Regions from separate parts of the Vibrio sp. YMD68 genome, predicted to be linked through region 2. Evidence: predicted binding sites of a transcription regulator. Region 2 holds the regulator's gene; each other region holds the start of a gene.
What was found. The regulator CRP, encoded in region 2, controls carbon source genes, mostly activating them, when cyclic AMP is high. The targets are predictions, from matches to a motif close to TGTGANNNNNNTCACA.

Region 1 (4,463 bases), 1.0 Mb from region 2:
ACAGGCAAAACGCTGGATTGAAGAATCGGGCATTCGTTGGGGGCTTGATGCGTCCACGGCAAAAGAGTTTGAATTACCAGAGGCGACCCAAAATACTTGGCAGTTCGGCATTCAGCGGATGATGCTTGGCTACGCCATGACCGAGGATTCAGGGTTGTTCCAAATGGGTGACAACCAAAACGGTGAGTTACTGGCTCCTTATAATGAAGTGCAAGGCATTCAGGCTGAACTCGCAGGAAAACTGGCACACTTCATTGAACTGATTGGCGATTACCGAAAAAGGTTAGCGCAAACTCAATCCATTGAACGTTGGCGAGAAACACTCAACCAGTTATTGGATGATTTCTTTGCGGTTGAATTAGAAGGTGAAGTGGCTCTGGTTGCGATTCGAGATACGCTCTCTACGTTAAAAGAGCAGTTGTTCGATGCGGGATACCATCAAGAGTTAGCCCCGAGTGTCGTTAGCTTATATCTGAACAATAAGCTCTCAGGTACTCGAATCAGCCAGCGTTTCTTAGCAGGGCAGGTCAACTTTTGTACCCTCATGCCTATGCGTTCAATACCGTTCAATGTGGTGTGTTTACTGGGTATGAATGATGGTGTTTACCCACCGAATGATATGACTGAAGGTTTTGACTATTTACAGCGGAGTTTCAGAGCCGGTGATCGTTCAAGACGAGAAGACAGCCGCTACATGTTTTTAGAAGCGATCTTGTCGGCCACTCAAAAGCTTTACATCAGTTATGTTGGCCGCTCTATTCAAGACAATACCGATAAAGTCCCTTCCGTACTGGTGTCGGAGCTTTTGGAGTATTGCCACCAAAATTACTGTCTTTCGGATGATCAGGAGCTTCCCTGTGATGCATCGGGTGATCGCTTGGTCGCATCACTCATTACGCAACACGCGATGGTGCCATTTAGCCCAAATGAGTTCTCTAGTTTGTCTGGCAGCTACGCTAAAGAGTGGATGCCTGCTGTGAATCGGCAAGGTCAAAAAAGCGGTGAGTTTGAACGCCAGTTGAGTGATTTTTTACTTGGAGCCACTTTTCCCATTGAGCTCGATTTAGTGGAGCTGCAACGTTTTTGGCGCTTACCGGTTCAGTACTTCTTTAACCGCCGCTTAAAAGTCTCTTTTGAACCTCCGTTACCCATCATGGAAAACGAAGAACCTTTTGTGCTTAACGGGCTGGAAAGTTATCAGCTACGGGATCAATTGCTTGATAGCTTGTTGGACGAACGCCTAAAAGGTAACCCTGATAGCCAAAGTATTGTTGAGCGATTTGTTTGTGAACAGAGAGCGCAAGGTAAATTGCCCGTCGGCGCTTTTGGTGAGATAGAGTTTGAAACCAATCGAGCACAAGCCGAAGAACTGGTGGAAACACTGACATTTCTATGCGGTCAGCCACAAGATGATGTGGATGTAAGCCTGACGATCGATGTGTTGGGGGAAGGAAAAAACGTCCAGTTACATGGCTGGTTGACCCATTATTATCAATCCGGCCTTGTGCGTTACCGCAGTGGTAAGATTCGCTCTCAAGACTATTTGTCTGCTTGGATTGACCACCTCTTGCTTTCCATTTCTGGCATCTCGAAACCGACTCACATCATTGGTTACGATCGAAAAGAAGGTGTTGTACACGAACTGTATCCCGCCATCGATGATGTCAAATACGCACGAGAGTTACTCAATGAATGTGTTCGCCTCTATTATCAGGGAATGACGAAACCGCTGTGCTACTTCCCTAAAACCGCGCTGGCTAACGTCGATGCAGGCTTTAGTCGAGGTAAGTGGGTGGATGATGAAGAGAAGTCGTTCAAAAAAATGTCCGCGACTTTTAACGATGGATTCAATGTGACTGGAGAAGGTGCGAGTGCGTACATTTCCCGAATTTGGCCCGAATGGAACGATGAACTCGCTGCACAAGTGAGATTATTGTCGTCGCTGATCATTCAAGCGCCACGATTGGCTCTAGTCAATGCGGCCGATGCGTAATGAGTGGATGCTAAGAACGCATTTGAGAGTCTATCACGCAGTAATACCCGTTATTTAGTCATGCCAGTCATGCCAGTCATGTGGTAATAACCGTCATGGGGTAATGGAAAGTGATAAGTAACAAGAAATAAAGTGGCCGCCAGTCAATCATTATAGTGTAGGGCGTTTTCTGTACGGCCACAGGTCAGAGGGACCATTATTAGGTTGGTATTTGGGTCGGTATCGTTGAATGATATAGCAGGCTAACGTATTGATTTGACCTGCAGGTGAACCAGTGAGCGGCATACTATCGGCTCATAAGCGCCTCTGCCGTGAGTAAGATCGCACTCCCTTAGAATGAATACCGACTCAGGACGGATTTGTAATATTTTTCATAACTGGATCACGTTATTTCGCAACAGACGTTATTTCGAAACAGACGTTATTTTGAAATAGAGTAAGCATTTGATTCTAGAATCGTGACCGCCTAACTCTAGGTCATGAAGATGCAATAGGTAATTAATAGGTTTGAGTACAATGACAGCGAAAATTGTGGCAACAACACTAAATACAATGACTTTTCCCCTGCATGGTGCGCGACTCATTGAAGCCTCGGCAGGGACAGGAAAAACCTTTACGATTGCCGGTTTGTATCTTCGCTTGCTGCTCGGGCATGGTGACGGAGAGACACGCCATTCGACACCGCTGACCGTTGATCAAATATTGGTGGTGACGTTCACCGAAGCGGCAACGGCTGAATTGAGGGATCGTATTCGGGCAAGAATTCATGATGCTCGCATTGCTTTTTCCCGAAGCCAGAGTGATGATCCGGTGATTGCACCGCTACTTGATGCGGTAAGCAACCATAAAGAAGCGGCAAAAATACTGTTGCAGGCTGAGCGTCAAATGGATGAAGCGGCGGTGTACACCATTCACGGTTTTTGTCAGCGCATGTTGACTCAAAATGCCTTTGAGTCCGGCAGTCGTTTTGATAACGAATTTGTTACCGATGAAAGCCAGCTTAAAGCGCAAGTGATTGCCGATTATTGGCGTCGAAACTTTTACCCTTTGCCTATCAACTTAGCGGGCGAAGTGAGACGTATCTGGGGATCGCCAGCATCGCTATTGGCTGATATTGGTCGGTACTTAAGTGGATCGCCGCTGACGTTATCAGTTGAAGCGATGAGCGGTGACCTTTCTGCATTACATCAGGACAATCTTGCCAAAATTGATGTCCTAAAGCGTCATTGGATGGATCATCAAGCTGACTTTCTGGCTCTCATCTCTGGCTCAGATATTAACAAACGCAGTTACACTAAAAAATCATTACCGCAATGGCTAGAGAGCATCACCGCATGGGCTTCACTGCCAACGGATAACTATGATTTCCCCGATAAGTTGGAGCGATTCTCCCAAGATGTACTGCGAGAGAAAACCCCAAAAGGCGAAGCCCCCCAGCACGAAGTGTTTGAAGCGATTCAAGCTTTTTTATCGGCCCCTGTAAATCTTAAAGCGCCTCTGATGGCCCATGCGATTAAAGAGTGTCGTGAGAAGCTGGCGAGCGCCAAAAAGCATAAACAGTGGCTCTCTTTTGATGATCTTCTTACTCAACTTTCTGCTGCGATAGACTTGGATGAAGCGGGTCAGTTAACTGAGAGAATTCGCACTTTATATCCGGTCGCGATGATCGATGAATTCCAAGACACGGATCCACTTCAGTACAATATTTTTAGCCGTATCTATCTCAATAACCCACAATGCGGTCTGTTTATGATTGGCGATCCTAAACAGGCGATTTACGGTTTCCGTGGGGCGGATATTTTCACGTACATCAAAGCAAGAAATCAGGTCAGTGCCCATTACACATTGGGAACAAACTGGCGCTCCAGTGCCAACATGGTATTGGCGGTGAATCAGCTGTTTCAATCGTCCAGTAGCCCATTTGTTTATGATGAAGACATTCCCTTCTTGCCGGTGAACTATAGCCCTGTGGCTGAGCAAAAACATTGGTACTTAAAGGGTAAAGAACAGCCAGCGATGACCTATTGGCTGCAAGACGCGGAAGATAAACCGCGCTCGAAAGGGGAATACCTTGATGAAATGGCGCTGGCGACGGCGAGTCAGATCCAAACGATATTAACCGCAGCTCAAAGTGATAATGCCTACTTTTCAAGTGGATCAGCAAGTAGCTTGAAAAGAACAACCGTTGAAGCGGGAGATATGGCTGTTCTGGTGAGAACAGGTAATGAAGGGCGAATGATCAAACAGGCTTTGGCCGATAAAGGGATTGCCAGTGTTTACCTTTCTAACCGAGATAGCGTGTTCACCAGTGGGGTGGCTCAAGATCTACAAAGACTATTGCAAGCCACACTAACTCCGGATAATGATCGAGCACTGCGTTCGTGCCTTGCCTCTGAATTGTTTGCTTTGAACGCAACCCAGCTTGATGCGTTAAATAACGATGAAATCATCTGGGATAACGCGGTTAACG
Region 2 (4,463 bases):
ATGCTCTTTGCAAGATAAAATTGAACAGGTAAAAACGTTACTTAAAAGCGGCGATGCGACAGTTGTGTTCTCAGAGTTGCATGAAACAGTCGACATAAAAATGCGTAAATCGCTATAGCCTTCTCGCTTTTCGTTTCACTCACTTTACTGGCGTAGACCTTTCCATTTGGCATGCTATAGTGAAACGCTAACGTTAAGATTTATCGAATACTCAACAAGTAAGTTACATTTACGACAAGGTTAGTCATGTCAGCAAAACATCCTATTATCGCGGTAACTGGCTCTTCTGGAGCAGGAACCACCACCACATCAGAAGCGTTTCGCAAAATGTTCAATATGATGAACGTGAAACCAGCGTGGGTGGAAGGTGACAGCTTTCACCGCTTCACTCGACCAGAAATGGATGTGGAGATCCGAAAATCCAGAGAACAAGGTAAACACATCAGTTACTTTGGTCCGCTGGCCAACGACTTTCCTACCCTAGAGGAATTTTTCCGTACTTACGGTAACGAAGGAACTGGGCAGGTACGACGTTATCTTCATACCTTCGATGAAGCGGTCCCTTACAATCAAATGCCCGGCACCTTCACACCGTGGCAAGATTTACCTCAAGACTCAGATGTGCTGTTTTACGAAGGGCTGCATGGTGGCGTTGTCGACGGGGATGTCAATGTTGCCCAACATGTTGATCTACTCATAGGCATGGTTCCGATTGTTAACTTAGAGTGGATTCAAAAGTTTGTTCGAGACACACGAGACCGTGGCCACTCACGCGAAGCCGTCATGGATTCGATTGTTCGATCTATGGATGATTACCTCAATTATATTACCCCTCAGTTTTCTCGCACTCATATTAACTTTCAGCGTGTTCCTACGGTTGATACATCAAACCCACTTAACGCAAAAGGCATCCCTAGTCTGGATGAAAGCTTTGTCGTTATTCGCTTACGTGGCATAAAGAATGTCGACTTCCCATACCTCCTCGCTATGATTGATGGCTCTTTCATGTCACGACATAATACATTGGTGGTACCAGGTGGGAAGATGAGCTTTGCGATGGAACTGATTGCAAGACCAATCCTGCAGCAGCTGATCGAAACCGGGAAAATTGGATAAACTCTCATCAAAGAAGTCGATTACTTTTCATACCGTGATCATGTGCACATTTTTGCGTAAAATAACCGCGTATAGAAGCGATTAAAATCAAGAAATTTGAAGTAAAAAAGGATACTATTCTTAACCGAGATACTAGATAGCTTGCAGCATGAATAACGTGCTCTTATCCTAAGCAGGCTTATTTTAGGCTAGCTGACTGTATGGAAAGCGACAAGCACACCGCGGAAAGCGACAAGCACACCTTCAGAGGAAGTGAGATATTATGGTTTTAGGTAAACCTCAAACAGATCCAACACTAGAGTGGTTTCTTTCACACTGTCATATTCATAAGTACCCTTCAAAAAGCACGCTGATTCACGCCGGCGAAAAAGCCGAAACGTTGTACTACATCGTTAAAGGCTCTGTAGCGGTACTGATCAAGGATGAAGAAGGTAAGGAAATGATTCTTTCTTACCTAAACCAAGGTGATTTTATTGGCGAGCTAGGCTTGTTTGAAGAAGATCAAGAGCGTACTGCATGGGTTCGTGCTAAATCTCCTTGTGAAGTTGCTGAGATTTCTTTCAAGAAATTCCGTCAACTTATCCAAGTTAACCCAGACATTCTAATGCGTCTTTCATCACAAATGGCTAACCGTCTACAAGTGACAAGCCAAAAAGTGGGTGATTTAGCCTTCCTAGATGTGACTGGCCGTATTGCACAAACGCTGCTTAACCTAGCAAAACAACCTGATGCAATGACTCACCCTGACGGCATGCAGATTAAGATCACTCGTCAAGAGATTGGTCAAATCGTTGGCTGTTCTCGTGAGACCGTTGGTCGTATCTTAAAGATGCTAGAAGAACAGAACCTAATTTCTGCACACGGTAAAACTATCGTTGTATACGGAACTCGTTAATTTCTAATGATTAGAAATTGATAAAAATCAGAAAGCCACCCTCAGCAATGTGGGTGGCTTTTTTATGTCTACGGCTAATCAAAACGAAAAACGGTTCTATTGGCTATCAGTACTTTTGACTATCAATACTTTTGGCTATCAATACTTTGTGCATTGAGTTATCAGCTATCAGTGCTTTCAAAAATCTTATCGGCTGAAGCCGCAACAAAACCCGTATAAAGTTCACCATTTGCCATCGGATAACGCTTGGCAAACTCATAAAAGCCACCTGGTATCGTTTTCTTGCCCTCGCTAAATGTCACCTCGACCTTATCGGCCATCGTCGAAGACTGCTCAAGCAGCACATCTGGTGAGCCTTTCACTTCGCCACCCGATTCATTTATCTTAAAACCCGATTGACGAAGATGATCGTTGACGTCTTTCACTTCTGAAAATTGATTGAGTTGATTCACACTCACAGTGAAGTGATTGGCTCCATAGCCATGGGCCGCTAGCCATGCTGCATATTCACTCTCGCTGGCCAATGTTTGGTAATCGGTATCACTTAGATCCCAAAGCCGGCCACCGAACAAGAATTCATGACCTTTCAGCTTACTAGGATCCAATTGCTCAACAAGCTTAGCAACGATCTGTTGTAGCTCACTTGAGCACTCATCCACTTTAAGCTCACTAATAAACACTTTAGGTTGCTTAGGGTCAGGGTGTTCATAGTGTTTGGCAACGAGTTTTTTACTCTCGAACTCATAGTCACCGCATGCCACGTACCCGGCATCTAAGAATGGCTTCGCTAACGTAGCAATCCCAAGAGGGGAAGAATTGAAGGTTCTCAAGGCGATATGGTCATTAATCAAAACGTCCTCTTCGCGCAACAATTTATGCACAATCTCAGCCGATGGGCACAGACGGTCAATATAATCATTCCATAAAGCCGTAAATAAAGTATCCGGTGTCATAACGAGTCCTTAATTCGGTGATTGATATATAAATAGAAAGCTACAGTTCAATCCCTGGGCTAAACGTCGCTGGTAAAAGAGTTTCGTCGCCTTCCATTGAAGCCATTGGATAAGCGCAGTAGTCAGCAGCGTAATAAGCACTTGGCCTTAGGTTGCCCGACGCCCCAGGGCCTCCAAATGGTGCATCACCACTGGCCCCAGTCAACTGTCTGTTACGGTTCACAATACCGGCACGAATGTGGTCAACAAAGTAATCCCATTCGCTGTCGTCAGTTGAAATAAGCCCCGCGGATAATCCAAAGCGAGTGTCGTTAGCCATCTCTACCGCTCGTTCTAGGCTGTCATAGCGAACGACTTGCAATAACGGCCCAAAATATTCTTCATCTGGTAATTCATCGACCGCAGTCACATCTATGATACCTGGTGAAACAAATGCCGCTTCTCCTGCTTTGGCTTCTACCAGACTTTCGCCCCCAAGAGAATGAAGGTTAGCTTGAGCGTGTAAAATAACCTTAGCGGCATCCATCGAGATTTGAGGGCCCATAAATGGCGCAGGTTCAGCAAAAGGTTGATCAACTTTTATTTTTTTTGTGGCCTCAACAAGACGACCGAGCAACACATCCCCTTTCTCACCGTGCGGAACGTAAAGGCGACGAGCACAGGTGCAGCGTTGACCTGCGCTGATGAAAGCAGACTGGATGATGGTATAAACCGTCGCGTCAACATCCCCAAATTGCTCAGAGATCACCATTGGGTTGTTTCCGCCCATCTCTAGTGCCAGCATTTTGCCTGGCTGACCTGCAAATTGGCGGTGTAATACGTGCCCCGTATTGGCACTGCCGGTAAAGAGCACACCGTCAATGCCTTTGGAATCGGCCAGTGCAATCCCTGTTTCTTTGGCACCTTGAACCAGATTAAGCACACCAGCAGGTAAACCTGCCTGTTGCCATAGCTTCATGGCAAACTCACCAATCCACGGCGTTTGCTCTGAAGGTTTAAACACTACCGTGTTTCCCGCCAGCAATGCAGGCACGATGTGACCATTTGGAAGGTGGGCAGGGAAATTATAAGGCCCGAAAACGGCCATCACACCTAATGGTTTATGACGCAGAACGATTTGGTTTCCGGCGGCTTCGCGTCTCGCTTCCCCTGTGCGCTCATGGTATGCGCGGATTGAGATAGCGATCTTTCCAGCCATCGCGCCAGCTTCGGTGCGCGTTTCCCAAATAGGCTTGCCGGTTTCTTTGGCAATAATCTCAGCAATCTCTTCACTGTGTTCTTTTACTTTCTCGGCAAAAGCTAACACCACTTTCTCTCGCTCAGCAAAGCTTCGATTCTTCCATTCAACAAGGGCGCTTCGAGCCGCAGTGACCGCCGATTCCACCTGAGTGGGAGTCGCGCTATCACCCTGCCATATTTGTTGGTTGTTGTATGGGCTTGTTGAAACCATCGCATCGCCTTGTCCTGCGATCCACTCGCCACCAATCCAATGAGTCATA
Region 3 (4,463 bases), 950 kb from region 2:
ATGTGTACACCGGGTTAGATGCGGCCACTCTTTCTCAAGGGGATCTGGACTTTGCCCAACAGCACTTACGAATGTTGTCGGGTTTATATGGCCTACTCAAACCTTTAGATCTTATGCAGCCATACCGCCTTGAAATGGGAACGAAACTGGCTAATCCGCGTGGCACCAATCTGTATCAATTTTGGGGTAACCTGATTACCGATAAATTGAATCACGATATCAATGTTCAAGGCGATAATGTATTGATCAACTTAGCCTCGAATGAATATTTTAAAGCGGTCAAGCCAAAGAGCTTAGATGCCACGGTGATAACGCCTGTGTTCAAAGACTGCAAAAATGGGCAGTATAAAGTCATCAGTTTTCACGCAAAGAAAGCACGCGGCATGATGGCTCGATATATTATCGAAAATAGGGTTGATTCGATTGAAGCATTGACTCAGTTTGATAGCGCAGGTTATTACTTTGTTGAAGCTGAATCTTCCCACAAAGAGCTCGTGTTTAAACGTGAGGAACGTTAACCCGTTTTAGGTGGACGTATTTAGAAGGTAAGCACGGCAATGGTGAAGTGGCTAACGTTTTGGTTAAATAAATACGATGCATGGTGCGTGTCTATGGGGTTGACACCAGAAAATAAGCGCAGCTGTGTGCCTTACAAAAAAGATCCATCGACCGAAAACGATTCAATCGCGGAGAGTCATTCAATGGCTGAAAGTCATAGTGACAAGAACCAACCATGACAATGCCCCCTTTGTTTGATACGCATTGTCACTTTGACTTTGAGCATTTTCAAGGTGACTTCAATGCAGAACTATCGTCAGCTGAGCAAGAAGGGGTTAAGAAGTTTCTTATTCCTGCAATAAATGAGAGCAACTGGCAAGCGGTGCAATTGCTCTCTTCGCGGCACCCTCAAATTTACCATGCTTTGGGTTTTCACCCTTATTTTCTTAATGATTCAGCAGATCAAGACGTCAAAGCACTTTCACAGGCTCTTGAACTCCGTTCCCCCCAGTGTGTTGCCATTGGCGAATGCGGGCTCGACTTTTCAATTGATACCTCCCAAGCATTGCAAGAGCGGTATTTGTTAATACAACTAGAATTGGCTCAGCAGTATCAATTACCCGTTATTCTTCATTGCCATAAAGCGCACCATCGCCTCATCCCATTATTAAAAAAGTACCCGCTTGCTAAAGGCGGTATATTGCACGGTTTTTCTGGCAGCTTGCAGCAAGCGATGGATTTTATTGAATTAGGTTTTTATATCGGTGTGGGTGGAACCATCACCTACCCAAGGGCGAACAAAACGAGAAAGACAATGTCTGATTTACCATTGGACTATTTGGTTATTGAAACTGATGCGCCTGATATGCCTATGTGCGGTTTTCAAGGGAAGAGAAATCACCCTAAAATGTTGCCAAAAGTCTTATCAGAACTGGCTTTGCTTAAAGAACAACCGGAGCAAACGGTTGCGCAATCGTTGTGGGAAAGTAGCCATAGATCGCTATTTATTTGTGAATGAATTCTAAATAAGTTGTAGGTTCTATGATTTTTGCATGAGATTGGTGTGATTTAAGTCGCATTTATGAGTGAATGAAGTGTGTGTCTTAACAGAAAGTGTGAGTACTGCATTACTTTATCTCATTCATGCTGCGTATAATCACCGTGCTTTTTAGCTCCACTTTTTGTTACACGCCAATAAATAACTAATAAGGAAATCATAAACTATGAGCCTGTTTATGAGTATCATCGGGATGTTCGTTCTGCTTGGAATAGCAGTTCTTTTATCTGACAACCGCAAAGCGATTAATCTACGTACTGTAGGTGGCGCTTTCGCAATTCAATTTATAATCGGTGGTTTCGTACTTTACGTACCATGGGGTCGTGATCTTCTAGCTGGCTTCTCTGCTGGTGTACAGAACGTAATCGACTACGGTAAAGACGGTACAGGGTTTCTATTTGGAAACCTAGTTAACTTCTCAGTTGATGGTATCGGCTTCATTTTTGCTTTCCAAGTACTACCAACTCTTATCTTTTTCTCTGCATTAATCTCTGTGCTTTACTACATTGGTGTTATGCAGTGGGTTATCAAGATTTTGGGTGGTGGTCTACAAAAAGCATTGGGTACATCTCGTGCAGAATCAATGTCTGCTGCTGCGAACATTTTCGTAGGTCAAACGGAAGCACCACTTGTGGTTCGTCCGTTCATTCCTAAGATGACTCAGTCTGAGCTATTTGCAGTAATGTGTGGTGGCCTAGCATCTGTTGCTGGTGGTGTACTAGCGGGTTATGCATCTATGGGTGTTCCACTAGAGTACCTAGTTGCTGCGTCATTCATGGCGGCACCTGGTGGTCTACTATTCGCAAAAATCATCAAGCCAGAAACAGAACAGGCTGCTGATGAGCTAGGTGAAGACATTGATGGCGGCGCTGATAAACCAGCTAACGTTATCGATGCAGCGGCAAGCGGTGCATCTGTTGGTCTTCAACTTGCATTAAACGTTGGCGCAATGCTACTTGCTTTCATTGGTCTTATCGCCCTAGTGAACGGCATCATTGGTGGTGTTGGTGGTTGGTTCGGTATGGGCCACCTAACACTAGAAATGCTTCTAGGTTGGTTGTTTGCTCCTCTAGCATTCCTAATTGGTGTGCCTTGGGCTGAAGCAACAGTTGCTGGTTCTTTCATCGGTCAAAAACTGGTTGTGAACGAATTCGTAGCGTACCTAAACTTTGTACCTTACGTGGGTGAAAACGCTCAAGTTCTTGCATCGACAGGCGCGGTAATGACAGAGAAGACGCAAGCAATCATTGCTTTCGCTCTATGTGGTTTCGCTAACCTTTCTTCAATTGCGATTCTACTTGGTGGTCTAGGTGGCCTTGCTCCTAGCCGTCGTCAAGAGATTGCACGCATGGGTGTTAAAGCCGTTGCAGCAGGTACTCTATCTAACTTAATGGCAGCAACAATTGCTGGCCTATTCCTGTCTTTCTAAGAAAGAAGAGTTAGATTATATAGACGCCTTTTAACAAAGCCCCGTAGCCACCTAGTGTGCTGCGGGGCTTTTTTGTTTTCTGGCGATACACTTTTATAGTTAGTGGATAAATGGCTTTTATCGCTAAGAGGAGAATAAGGAGTAAGATAGAGTAAGATTTTTGAGATACAAACCGTTTGCGTTTTATTTGGTGCTACAGTTTTGCGATGAATATCTATACTGTATAGGTTGGATAGACATTGTTGAGTGCGTGAATAACAACTCTTCACGGTAATACATCTCAAAACAGGCAAATGATTTGCCTACGCAGACACCGCAATCATTGATTGTAGTGCCATGGACCATAATTGGTACTGTGCGGTGACAAGGATAGCAATTAGTACATGTTCGCTGTATGTACTGAGTCTTCAAGGAACCAAGTCCGTTCATTTAAGGCTATTGAGCCCACTTTGCCCCAACTTTTTGTTGATAATATGGGGGCGAGCTCGATAGAAAATGAATTGAAACTATTGATCGGAGATAGAAATGAGCGATTTAAAAGCAGCAGCACTACGAGCACTTAAATTAATGGATCTAACCACGCTAAATGATGATGACACCGATGCAAAGGTGATCTCACTGTGTCATGACGCGAAAACAGCCGTAGGTAACACTGCTGCAATTTGTATTTACCCTCGCTTTATACCCATTGCGAAGAAGACATTGCGCGAACAAGGCACACCAGAAGTGCGCATTGCAACCGTAACAAATTTCCCTCATGGTAATGACGATATTGACATCGCCGTTGCAGAAACAAAGGCAGCCGTTGCTTACGGTGCTGATGAAGTGGATGTTGTCTTCCCATACCGCGCGTTGATGGCTGGCAATGAAAAAGTCGGTTTTGAGTTGGTGAAGCAATGTAAAGAAGCGTGTGGCGATATTTTATTAAAAGTGATCATCGAAACGGGTGAGTTGAAAGAAGAAGCATTGATTAAGAAAGCATCGCAGATTTGTATTGAAGCGGGTGCTGATTTCATCAAAACTTCAACGGGTAAAGTGCCAGTGAATGCTACGCCAGAATACGCACGCATGATGCTTGAAGTTATTCGCGATATGGGCGTGGCTAAAACGGTCGGCTTTAAGCCTGCAGGTGGTGTTCGCACTGCGGAAGATGCACAAGCTTACCTAGGTATGGCTGATGATCTTTTAGGTGCCGAGTGGGCTGACAATATGCATTATCGATTTGGTGCATCAAGCCTGCTGACTAACCTATTAAATACATTAGAAGTAACAGACAAAACGGCAGATCCAGCAGCGTACTAAACGTTACTGGTCCTGAACGGAACATAATAAGTCTGATTCGTGGAGTGACTAGGTCGAGCTGATCTAGTCTGCTCCATATACCTCTTTACCTTACTAACCATGCGTAATCGCTTGGGAGGCTCTAATGTCTTTATCTCACACTTTTTTACCTCAAGAAATCATCCGCAAAAAGCGCGA

Region 1: a site for CRP is predicted at 2,304-2,319, ahead of recB (exodeoxyribonuclease V subunit beta). Genes of this name have one in related genera too.
Region 3: a site for CRP is predicted at 1,561-1,576, ahead of QF117_RS17975 (NupC/NupG family nucleoside CNT transporter). Genes of this name have one in related genera too.

What each region holds. Positions count from the first base shown of each region.
Region 1 covers NZ_CP124614.1:2,545,794-2,550,256, reverse strand. Annotated here, with positions in the region: gene recC (exodeoxyribonuclease V subunit gamma) at 1-1,993, shown strand, start outside; gene recB (exodeoxyribonuclease V subunit beta) at 2,510-4,463, shown strand, end outside.
Region 2 covers NZ_CP124614.1:239,176-243,638, reverse strand. Annotated here, with positions in the region: gene QF117_RS07050 (YheU family protein) at 1-118, shown strand, start outside; gene QF117_RS07045 (phosphoribulokinase) at 247-1,116, shown strand; gene crp (cAMP-activated global transcriptional regulator CRP) at 1,379-2,011, shown strand; gene QF117_RS07035 (DUF1338 domain-containing protein) at 2,173-2,964, opposite strand; gene astD (succinylglutamate-semialdehyde dehydrogenase) at 3,005-4,462, opposite strand.
Region 3 covers NZ_CP124614.1:2,634,110-2,638,572, reverse strand. Annotated here, with positions in the region: gene yaaA (peroxide stress protein YaaA) at 1-518, shown strand, start outside; gene QF117_RS17985 (hypothetical protein) at 558-737, shown strand; gene QF117_RS17980 (TatD family hydrolase) at 734-1,516, shown strand; gene QF117_RS17975 (NupC/NupG family nucleoside CNT transporter) at 1,722-2,984, shown strand; gene deoC (deoxyribose-phosphate aldolase) at 3,510-4,286, shown strand; gene deoA (thymidine phosphorylase) at 4,411-4,463, shown strand, end outside.